Regions from separate parts of the Nocardioides sp. F233 genome, predicted to be linked through region 1. Evidence: riboswitches for the same ligand, from Rfam matches in the RefSeq annotation. Region 1 holds a riboswitch; the other holds the start of a gene.
The links. Region 1 has a riboswitch for thiamine pyrophosphate ahead of ACZYRU_RS20065 (thiamine ABC transporter substrate-binding protein). Riboswitches for the same ligand answer to the same signal wherever they lie in the genome.
Positions count from the first base shown of each region.

Region 2: it holds a riboswitch for thiamine pyrophosphate, as region 1 does, so the genes downstream of both, thiE (thiamine phosphate synthase) here and ACZYRU_RS20065 (thiamine ABC transporter substrate-binding protein) in region 1, are expected to answer to the same signal.

Region 1 covers NZ_JBVASH010000005.1:206,999-211,510, forward strand. The annotation lists gene ACZYRU_RS20050 (SDR family oxidoreductase) at 1-467, shown strand, start outside; gene ACZYRU_RS20055 (MBL fold metallo-hydrolase) at 477-1,544, shown strand; gene ACZYRU_RS20060 (hypothetical protein) at 1,541-2,026, shown strand; TPP riboswitch at 2,028-2,136, shown strand; gene ACZYRU_RS20065 (thiamine ABC transporter substrate-binding protein) at 2,128-3,195, shown strand; gene ACZYRU_RS20070 (ABC transporter permease) at 3,207-4,512, shown strand, end outside.
Region 2 covers NZ_JBVASH010000008.1:32,539-37,050, reverse strand. The annotation lists gene ACZYRU_RS24605 (fumarate hydratase) at 1-669, opposite strand, end outside; gene ACZYRU_RS24600 (choice-of-anchor P family protein) at 759-2,069, opposite strand; gene ACZYRU_RS24595 (NAD(P)-binding domain-containing protein) at 2,249-3,358, shown strand; TPP riboswitch at 3,324-3,433, shown strand; gene thiE (thiamine phosphate synthase) at 3,424-4,014, shown strand; gene ACZYRU_RS24585 (FAD-dependent oxidoreductase) at 4,025-4,512, shown strand, end outside.

The DNA.
Region 1 (4,512 bases):
TCGCCACCGCGCACGCGCTCAGCCGGGCCGCCGTACCGCTGATGCTGAGGTCCGCGGGCGAGGGCCGGCAGAAGTCGATCACCTCGATCTCCTCGGCGATGGGCCGGCTGGCCGGGCGCGGGTACCTCGCCTACGGCACCGCCAAGGCGGCGCTCGCGCACTGGTCGCGGCTGGCCGCCACCGACCTCAACCCGGAGATCCGGGTCAACGGCGTCTTCGTCGGCTCGGTGATGACCAGCGCGCTGGAGTTCGTGGCCGGCGTGCCGGAGATGAAGACCCAGCTGGAGGAGTCGACGCCGCTCGGCCGGATCGGCGAGGCCGAGGACATCGCGGCCGCGGTGGTCTACCTCGCCTCGCCCGCCGGGAAGTACGTCACCGGCAAGCTGCTCGAGGTCGACGGCGGCATCCAGGAGCCGAACCTCGACCTCCGGCTACCCGATCTGCGGCCGGATGTGAACGCCACCTAGAGTGCGGTCATGAGCACTGGAGGGATCGCCACCGGACATGCCGTCTCGCCCGACTCGGGCCGGCACTGGGCCGACGAGGGCGCCTGGGAGGTCGCGGAGGGCATCCACCGGATCCCGCTGCCGCTCCCGATGGACGCGCTCAAGGCGATCAACGTGTACGTCGTCCAGGGCGACGACGGGCTCACGCTGATCGACGGCGGCTGGTCGATCCCGGTCGCCCGCGAGCTGCTCGACACGTCTCTGCGCTCGATCGGCTCGGGCTTCGGCGACATCAAGCGGTTCCTGGTCACCCACGTGCACCGCGACCACTTCACGCTCGCCACCGTCCTCGGCCACGAGTACGGCGCCGACGTGGTGCTCGGCCGCCACGAGCAGCCCGCTCTCGAGCTGCTCCACCGGGCCGGACGCGACGGACTGGAGGAGAGCCCGTTCCTCGCCGTGCTGCGCACTGCCGGCGCGGAGGAGATCGCCGAGCTGTGGGCGGCCGGCCCCGGCGAGCTGCCGAAGCCCGTCGACTGGGCGTTCCCCGACACGTGGCTCGAGGGCGACCGCACCTTCGACATCGGCCGTCGCCAGCTGGACGCCGTGCACACCCCCGGCCACACCCCCGGCCACTACGTCTTCGCCGACCAGGCCGAGGGCGTCCTGTTCTCCGGCGACCACGTGCTCCCCACGATCACCCCGTCGATCGGGTTCACCGTCCCGCCCGCCGACCAGCCCCTCGGTCAGTTCATGGCCTCCCTCGCCCGGGTCCGCGAGCTCCCCGACCTGCGCATCCTGCCCGCGCACGGCCCGGTCGCGCCGTCGTCGTACGAGCGCGTCGACGAGCTCCTCGCCCACCACGAGGACCGCCTCGACCTGTGCCTGGCGTCGCTGAAGGAGCGCCGCTCCGCGACCTCCCTCGTCGTCGCCAGGGACCTCGGCTGGACCCGCCACGAGCGGGCTTTCGGCGAGCTCGACGTGTTCAGCCAGGGCATGGCCGCGATGGAGACCAAGGCGCACCTCGACCTGCTCGTCGCTCGGGGGCAGGCCACTGCCGTCGACCTGCCGGACGGCGTGGTCTACAGCGCGTCATGACCGCGGGCGACTGGCTCACCGTGGCCGACGGCGCTGACGAGTCGACGGTCGCGGCGGCGTACCGCGGTGCGCTGGCGGCCGTTCGGCACCGGCTGGGGCGTGTCGACATCGACCTGGTCTCCGACAAGCCCTGGCCCGACGAGGTGCAGTGGGCGGTCCGCGAGGGCGCGCGGCTGGTCGAGGAGCGACGGCCGCGGCGACCCAGGTGGTGGCCTGTCGGGTCCTCGACGATCCTCGGGGTGGACCCGCGGGACGAGGACCAGCTCGCCGTGGCGTCCGCGCTGGCGCCGTACACGATCGGCGGCACCGGCCTGAGCGCCCGCGGTCGCACCGTGTGGAGCGTCAACGACACCGGGACCAGCGCGGCCTTCCGGCTGACCGACGACGAGCTCGCCGAGGTGCGTGCTGCGGTGGCGGCGGCCGGTGGCGATCCACGGATGCTGGTCTGCCTCGAGCCGCACGGCGGGCGCGTCCTAGACTGACGACGTCAGACAGGGGAGCACCATCCGGGTGCTGAGAGTGCGGCGTGGGCCGCAGACCCTCCGAACCTGATCCGGTTAGCACCGGCGAAGGGAGTCAACCGATGCGTACGCGCATGCTCACCGGCCGCCTCACCCTGGTGGCCCTCTCGACCACGGTCCTGCTCGCCAGCGGCTGCTCGCTGATCAGCAGCGAGAGCGACAACGAGAAGGCCGACGACAAGACGGTCACGCTGGTGACGCACGAGTCGTTCGCGATCCCTGACGAGCTGGTCAAGGCGTTCGAGATGGACACCGGCTACGACCTGAAGATCAGCAAGCTCGAGGACGCAGGCGCGCTGACCAACGAGCTGGTCCTGACCAAGGACAAGCCGGTCGGCGACGTCGTCTTCGGTGTCGACAACACCTTCGCGACGCGGGCGATCGACGAGGGCGTGTTCGCGTCGTACGCGCCGACGCTGCCGAAGGGCGCCGACGCCTACGAGCTCGACGGCGACGATGACCACGCGCTCACCCCGGTCGACACCGGGAACGTCTGCGTCAACGTCGACGACGCGTGGTTCCAGGCCAAGGGCATCCCGGCGCCCACGACCCTCGATGACCTCACGAAGCCCGCCTACAAGGACCTCTTCGTGATCCCGGGCGCCAGCACCAGCTCGCCCGGCCTGGCCTTCCTGCTGGCCACGATCGCGAAGTACGGCGACGACTGGGCGTCGTACTGGACCAAGCTCGTCGACAACGGCGCGAAGGTCGTCAAGGGCTGGTCCGACGCGTACTTCACCGACTTCACCTTCTCCGGCGGCGACCGGCCGATCGTCGTGTCCTACGACTCCTCGCCGGCGTTCACGCTGACCAAGGCGGGCGACCGGACGACGACCAGCGCGCTGCTGGACGGCTGCTTCGAGCAGGTCGAGTACGCCGGCGTGCTGCACGGCGACACGACCAACACCGCCGGCGCGCACGCCGTGATCGACTGGCTGCTCTCGCCCGAGGTCCAGGCCGCGCTGCCCGAGTCGATGTACGTCTTCCCGGTCGACGCGTCCGTCGAGCTGCCCGCGGACTGGGCGACGTTCGCGAAGCGGCCCGAGACCACCGAGCAGGTCGCGCCGGCCGAGATCACCGAGAAGCGCAAGGCGTGGCTGGAGCAGTGGACGGAGATCGTCTCGCGATAGGTGGTACGACGGTGACCCGACGACTCGCGCTGGGACTGCTCGCCGCGGTCCCGGTCGCGGTCCTCGCCGTCTTCTTCGTGCTGCCGGTCGGCGCGATGCTCCACCGCGGCGTGTGGCCGGAGGGCTCGTTCGACCCCGGCGCCGTGCTCGACGTGCTGCGGCGCCCGCGGACCGGCCGGGTGCTGTGGTTCACCGTGTGGACCAGCAGCGTCGCGACCACGCTCGCGGTGCTGCTCGGCCTGCCGGCGGCGTACGTCCTGCACCGACTGCGCTTCCCCGGCCGGGCCCTGATCCGTACGGCGCTGCTCGTGCCGTTCGTGCTGCCCACCGTGGTGGTCGGGCTGGCCGTGCGTGAGCTGATCTCGTCGTCGGGGCCGCTCGGGTTCCTCGACCTCGACGGCACCCCGGCCGCCATCCTGATCGGCCTGGTCTTCTTCAACGTGGCGGTCGTGATCCGCACGGTCGGCGTCGCCTGGGAGGGCCTCGACCGCAGGCCCGGTGAGGCCGCGGCCGCGCTCGGCGCCACGCCCCTCCAGGTGTTCCGCACCGTCACCCTGCCCGCGCTGCGCCCGGCGATCGTCTCCGCGGCCAGCGTGGTGTTCCTGTTCTGCGCGACCGCGTTCGGCGTCGTGCTCGTGCTCGGGGGCGTGCGGTACTCCTCGGTCGAGACCGAGATCTACCTGCTCACCGCCGACCTGCTCGACCTGCCGGCCGCTGCCGCGCTCTCGCTCGTGCAGATGCTGGCGGTCGTGGCACTGCTCGTCGTGGTCGGCCGACTGCGCGCCGTACCCGACCCGACGGTCCGCCGTGTCGCCGCCAGTCCCGCCCGCCCTCGCCCGCGTGACCTCCCGGCCCTCGCTGTCACCGCGCTGACCCTCGGGCTCGTGGCGCTGCCGGTGCTGGCGCTCCTGATCGGTTCGGTACGACGCGACGGCCACTGGACGCTCGCCCACTACCGCGCCCTCGGCGGCTCGGCCGACGGCCTGCTCCAGGTGTCGGTCACCCATGCGCTCACCGCGAGCCTGCGGATCGCGGTCGACGCGACCTGGATGTCGCTGTCGCTCGCGCTGGTCGTGGCGTTCGTGGTGACCCGGAAGGTCCGCAGCAGAGCGGGAAAGCGGGCGCGGACGATCCTCGACGGCTTCTTCATGCTGCCCCTCGGCGTCTCCGCGGTCACCCTCGGCTTCGGCTTCCTGATCGCCCTCGACCAGCCGCCGCTCGACCTGCGCGCGAGCCCGCTGCTCGTGCCGATCGCCCAAGCGCTTGTTGCGTTGCCCCTCGTCGTGCGAACGCTGGTCCCGGTGCTCGCCGGCATCG
Region 2 (4,512 bases), on a different contig from region 1:
CGAGCGGATCTTCTCGTCGAGGAACTCCAGCATCCGCTTCGGGTTGAGGATCGCCTTCGTCTCCTGGAACAGGAACGACTTGTTGGCAGAGCCGCCGCCCTTGGCCATGAAGAGGAACTTGTACTCCGGCTTCCCGTCCTTGCCGGGGGTGGAGTACAGCTCGATCTGGGCCGGCAGGTTGGAGCCGGTGTTCTTCTCGTCGTACGTCGTCAGCGGGGCGAGCTGGCTGTAGCGCAGGTTGAGCTTGGTGTAGGCGTCGTAGACGCCCTTGCTGATCCACTCGGCGTCGTCGGCGCCGGTGAGCACGCCCTCGGACTTCTTGCCCATCACGATCGCGGTGCCGGTGTCCTGGCACATCGGCAGCACGCCGCCGGCGGAGATGTTGACGTTCTTGAGGAGGTCGAGCGCGACGAAGCGGTCGTTGCCGGAGGCCTCGGGGTCGTCGATGATCTTGCGCAGCTGCTCGAGGTGCGCGGGCCGCAGGTAGTGGCTGATGTCGTGCATCGCCTCGGCGGTCAGCTGCTGGATCGCCTCGGGGGAGACCTTGAGGAAGGTGCGCCCGTCGGGGCCTTCGACGGTCTCGACGCCCTCCTTGGTGATCAACCGGTAGGGAGTGTCGTCCTTGCCGGTCGGGAGGAGGTCGGAGTAACGGAACTCAGCTTCAGCCACGGCTACCGAGGATATCCCGGTCCGGGAACGGCCGAGGGGCCGGCCCGCCTGCTGGCGGACCGGCCCCTCGGGCGGTGCTGCGTGCTGCGTCAGGCAGCCGGCGGGGCGATGGCCGTGTAGGCCATGCCCAGCTCGATGACCGCGCCGATCGGGAGACCGGCCTGTGCGGTGTCGAGCGTGACCCGGACCGCCGTGATGGCGTTCTGGAAGGCACCGGCCGTGCTGGTCTGCTGCAGGTTGAGTGCGACCTGGCCGAGACCGGCGATGTTGAGGATGGTGTTGGGCGCCACGTCGATCGGGATCGTCTGGCCCGCGATGACGAGGTTGACCAGCTCCATCTTCATGGTGCTGGTGTAGGCGCCGTCCTGCAGCTTGCCGGCGGCGGTGACCTTGACGGCCGTGGCCTTCACCAGACCGCCGAGCAGGTTGATGCCCGCGGTGCGGTTGGTGTTGGTGATCTCGCCGTTGCCGAAGGCGTCCTTCTTCGAGGTCGTGGTCGAGGTGATCGCGCCGGTGGTGAGGATGCCGGGCACCTTGACCGAGAGGGTCGAGTTGGTCAGCGTGCGGCCGTTGCTGCCGCCGACGGGCGTGCCGACGCGGGCGGTCGGGTCGCTGACCACGGTGATGTCGTCGCCGACGTGGGCCTGGATCCGCGAGCCGTAGGCGGTGCCGCCGAAGGAGGCGCCGGAGGACGGCGCGACCTCGGACAGGTACTGGTTGACCGGGTTGACCAGCAGGGTGACGCCGGCCGAGTAGCCGCCGAGCGGCTGCAGCAGGGTGACGCCGACGGCCCAGCCCATGGTGCCGATCAGGTCGCCCTCGGGCTGGTCGTACTTGCCGTGCAGCGTGTAGTTGAGGGTCACGCTGGCGACGCCGGGGATGGTGACGGCGTAGTTCTTGGGGATGTTCAGCGGCAGCTTGACGCCGGCGATCTTGATGTTCGCCAGCTTGCTGTTGGCGGTGTACGAGCCGTTGCCGTCGGCGCGACCGGTGGTCGTCACGTTGGTCTCGAGCGCGTCCGCGGTGATCAGGCCGCCGAGCAGGCTGACGTTGGCGACCCGCGCCCACGACTTCAGCGTGGTCTGCGGCTGCCCCAGGACCTGCGACACGACGGCGTCGGTCTTGGTCTCCACCGCACCGACCTGGGCGAGGTTGAGCACGTTGACCGCAGCGGTGCTGTTCTTGGAGCTGCTGGACTTCGCGCCGCCGGTGACGCCCGACTGGGCGGTCAGGTCGGACTGGACGACACCGTCCAGGACCTTGATGTACGTCGCGCCGGTGCTGGCCGAGTAGGACCAGTAGACCGGGTCCGCAGCCTGGGCTGCGGGTGCCGGAACGGCGACAAGACCTGCACCCGCCAGGGTGAAGGCGACAAAGGAGACGAACTTCCGCACGTTCACGGGACCCCATTCCCATCCGTGTGTTGACTGCTTATGAATGTGTCGATCCCCCCAAGCAAACCATCACCAAGGCACGCCAAGCGAGCCGAGGCAGGGTTTTGCGCGAGGTTTTAACGAAGAATCACTCACAATGTCACGTCACGGGGCATATCCGGGCCGGAACGGCTGTTTTGCCCGCCGTGCACGTGTACGACGCAGTGGTCATCGGGGCCGGCCAGGCCGGCCTCTCGGCGTCCTTCCACCTGACCCGGCTCAGCATCGACCACGTCGTGCTCGACGCGAACGAGCGACCGGGCGGCGCGTGGCAGCACCGGTGGGACTCGCTGTCGATGCACGACGTGCACGGCGTGGCCGACCTGCCCGACGCCCCGGCCCCCGGCCACTCGCGGGAACGGGCCAATGCCGTGGTGCCGGCGTGGTTCGGCCGCTACGAGGACGACCACCGGCTGCCCGTCGTACGCCCGGTGCGGGTGGACCGGGTGACCGACGACGGCGAACTGCTGGTGGTCCACGCCGGGGAGCGGTCCTGGGCCACGCGGACCCTGGTCAACGCCACCGGAACCTGGACGCAGCCGTTCGTGCCGTCCTACCCCGGCGCCGAGACCTTCCTCGGCGAGCAGCTGCACACCGCCGACTACCCGGGCCCGGAGCACTTCCGCGGCAAGCGGGTGGTCGTGGTCGGTGGCGGTGCCTCGGCAGTCCAGTTCCTCGGCGAGCTGGCGCCACGGACCGACGTGCTGTGGGTGACCCGGCGCCCGCCGGTGTGGCGCGACGACTTCGACGAGAACGTCGGCCGACACGCGATCGGCCTGGTCCAGGAGCGGGTCCGCGCGGGCCTGCCGCCCGCGAGCGTCGTCAGTGTCACCGGGCTGGCGCTGCGTCCGCAGGAGCAGCAGGCGGCGCGGCTCGGCGTCTACGAGCAGCGCCGCGACATGTTCGCGCGGATCGAGCCGGACGGCGTGCGCTGGGCCGACGGCTCCTTCGAGCGTGCCGACGTGATCCTGTGGGCCACGGGGTTCCGGCCAGCCGTCGGCCACCTCGCGCCGCTCCACCTGCGCAGCGAGCGCGGCGGGATCGCCCTGCTGCAGAGCGGGGCCGACGTGCAGACCGCGACCACCGCCGCCCGCGACCCGCGGGTGCAGCTGGTCGGCTACGGCCCGTCCGCGAGCACGATCGGCGGCAACCGGGCGGGGCGGGCGGCTGCATTGGCGGTACGCCGGTTCCTCTCGTCGCACGATGCTGCTAACGTCGCCGGCGACAACCCACGGGAGTCCGCGGCAGCGGGCTGAGAGGGAGCTGGAGCCGCTCCGACCGTCACACCTGATCCGGATCATGCCGGCGAAGGAACGGAACGATGACGCCTCACCTTTTCTGCCTGGTCTCCGATTGCGACGACCTCTCCCTGCTGCCTGCCCTGGCTGACGCCGGGGTGGACGGCTTCCAGGTCCGGGCCAAGTCCCTGGCCACCGGCGCGCTGGTCGCGCTCACCCGGGCCGTGGTGACCGCGGTGCGCCCGGCGGGCGCGCTGGTCGTGGTCAACGACCGGCTCGACGTGGCGCTGGCCGCGGACGCCGACGGCGTGCACCTGGGGGCGGACGACCTCGCCGTCGCCGACGCCCGGCGGCTGGCCCCCGGCCTGGTGCTCGGCGCGACCTGCCGGTCGCGGGCCGAGGTCGTGGCGGCGACCACCGCGGGCGCGGACTACGCCGGCTTCGGGCCGGTCTTCGCATCGGCCTCGAAGGCCGGTCTGCCCCTGCCGCTGGGCGTTCCTGGCGTCGCCGAGGCGGCCGGCGTGCTGCCGCTGGTCGCGATCGGCGGGATCACCGCAGCGACCGCGGGCGAGGTCCGGGCCGCCGGAGCCACCGGCGTCGCCGTGATCGGCGCGATCTGGCGACATCCCGATCCCGTGGGTGCAGCGAAGGAGCTCATCGCGGCAGTGGCCTGAGGTGGCCGGGATGCGGGTCGACGTGCTGGGCGCGGGGATCGTCGGGCTGACGGTCGCCGAGGAGCTGGCACGACGCGGCCACTGCGTTGCCGTGGTCGATCGACGGCCGGCCGGCGGGGCGTCGTACGCCGCCGCGGGGATGCTCAGTCCGGCGGCCGAGGTCTGGCACGGCGAGGAGGAGATACTCCGGCTGGGCGTGGCGTCGCTGGCGATGTGGCCGGCATTGGCCGGTCGTCTGGGGGTGGCGCTGCGGCGCAGCGGCACCCTCCTCGTCGGGTACGACGCCGGCGACCTCCAGCAGGTCGAGCGGCAGGCCGCGCTCCTGCACCGGCACGGGCACCCGGTCGAGCTGCTCGGCCGCGCCGGGGTCCGGTCTGCCGAGCCCGCCCTGGCCCGGATCTGCGGCGGTGCGCTGCTGCCGTCCGAGGCGAGCGTCGACCCGCGGGCGGTCTGCGACGCCCTGCTGGACCGGGTGGTGCTGCGCGGCACGCCGCGACC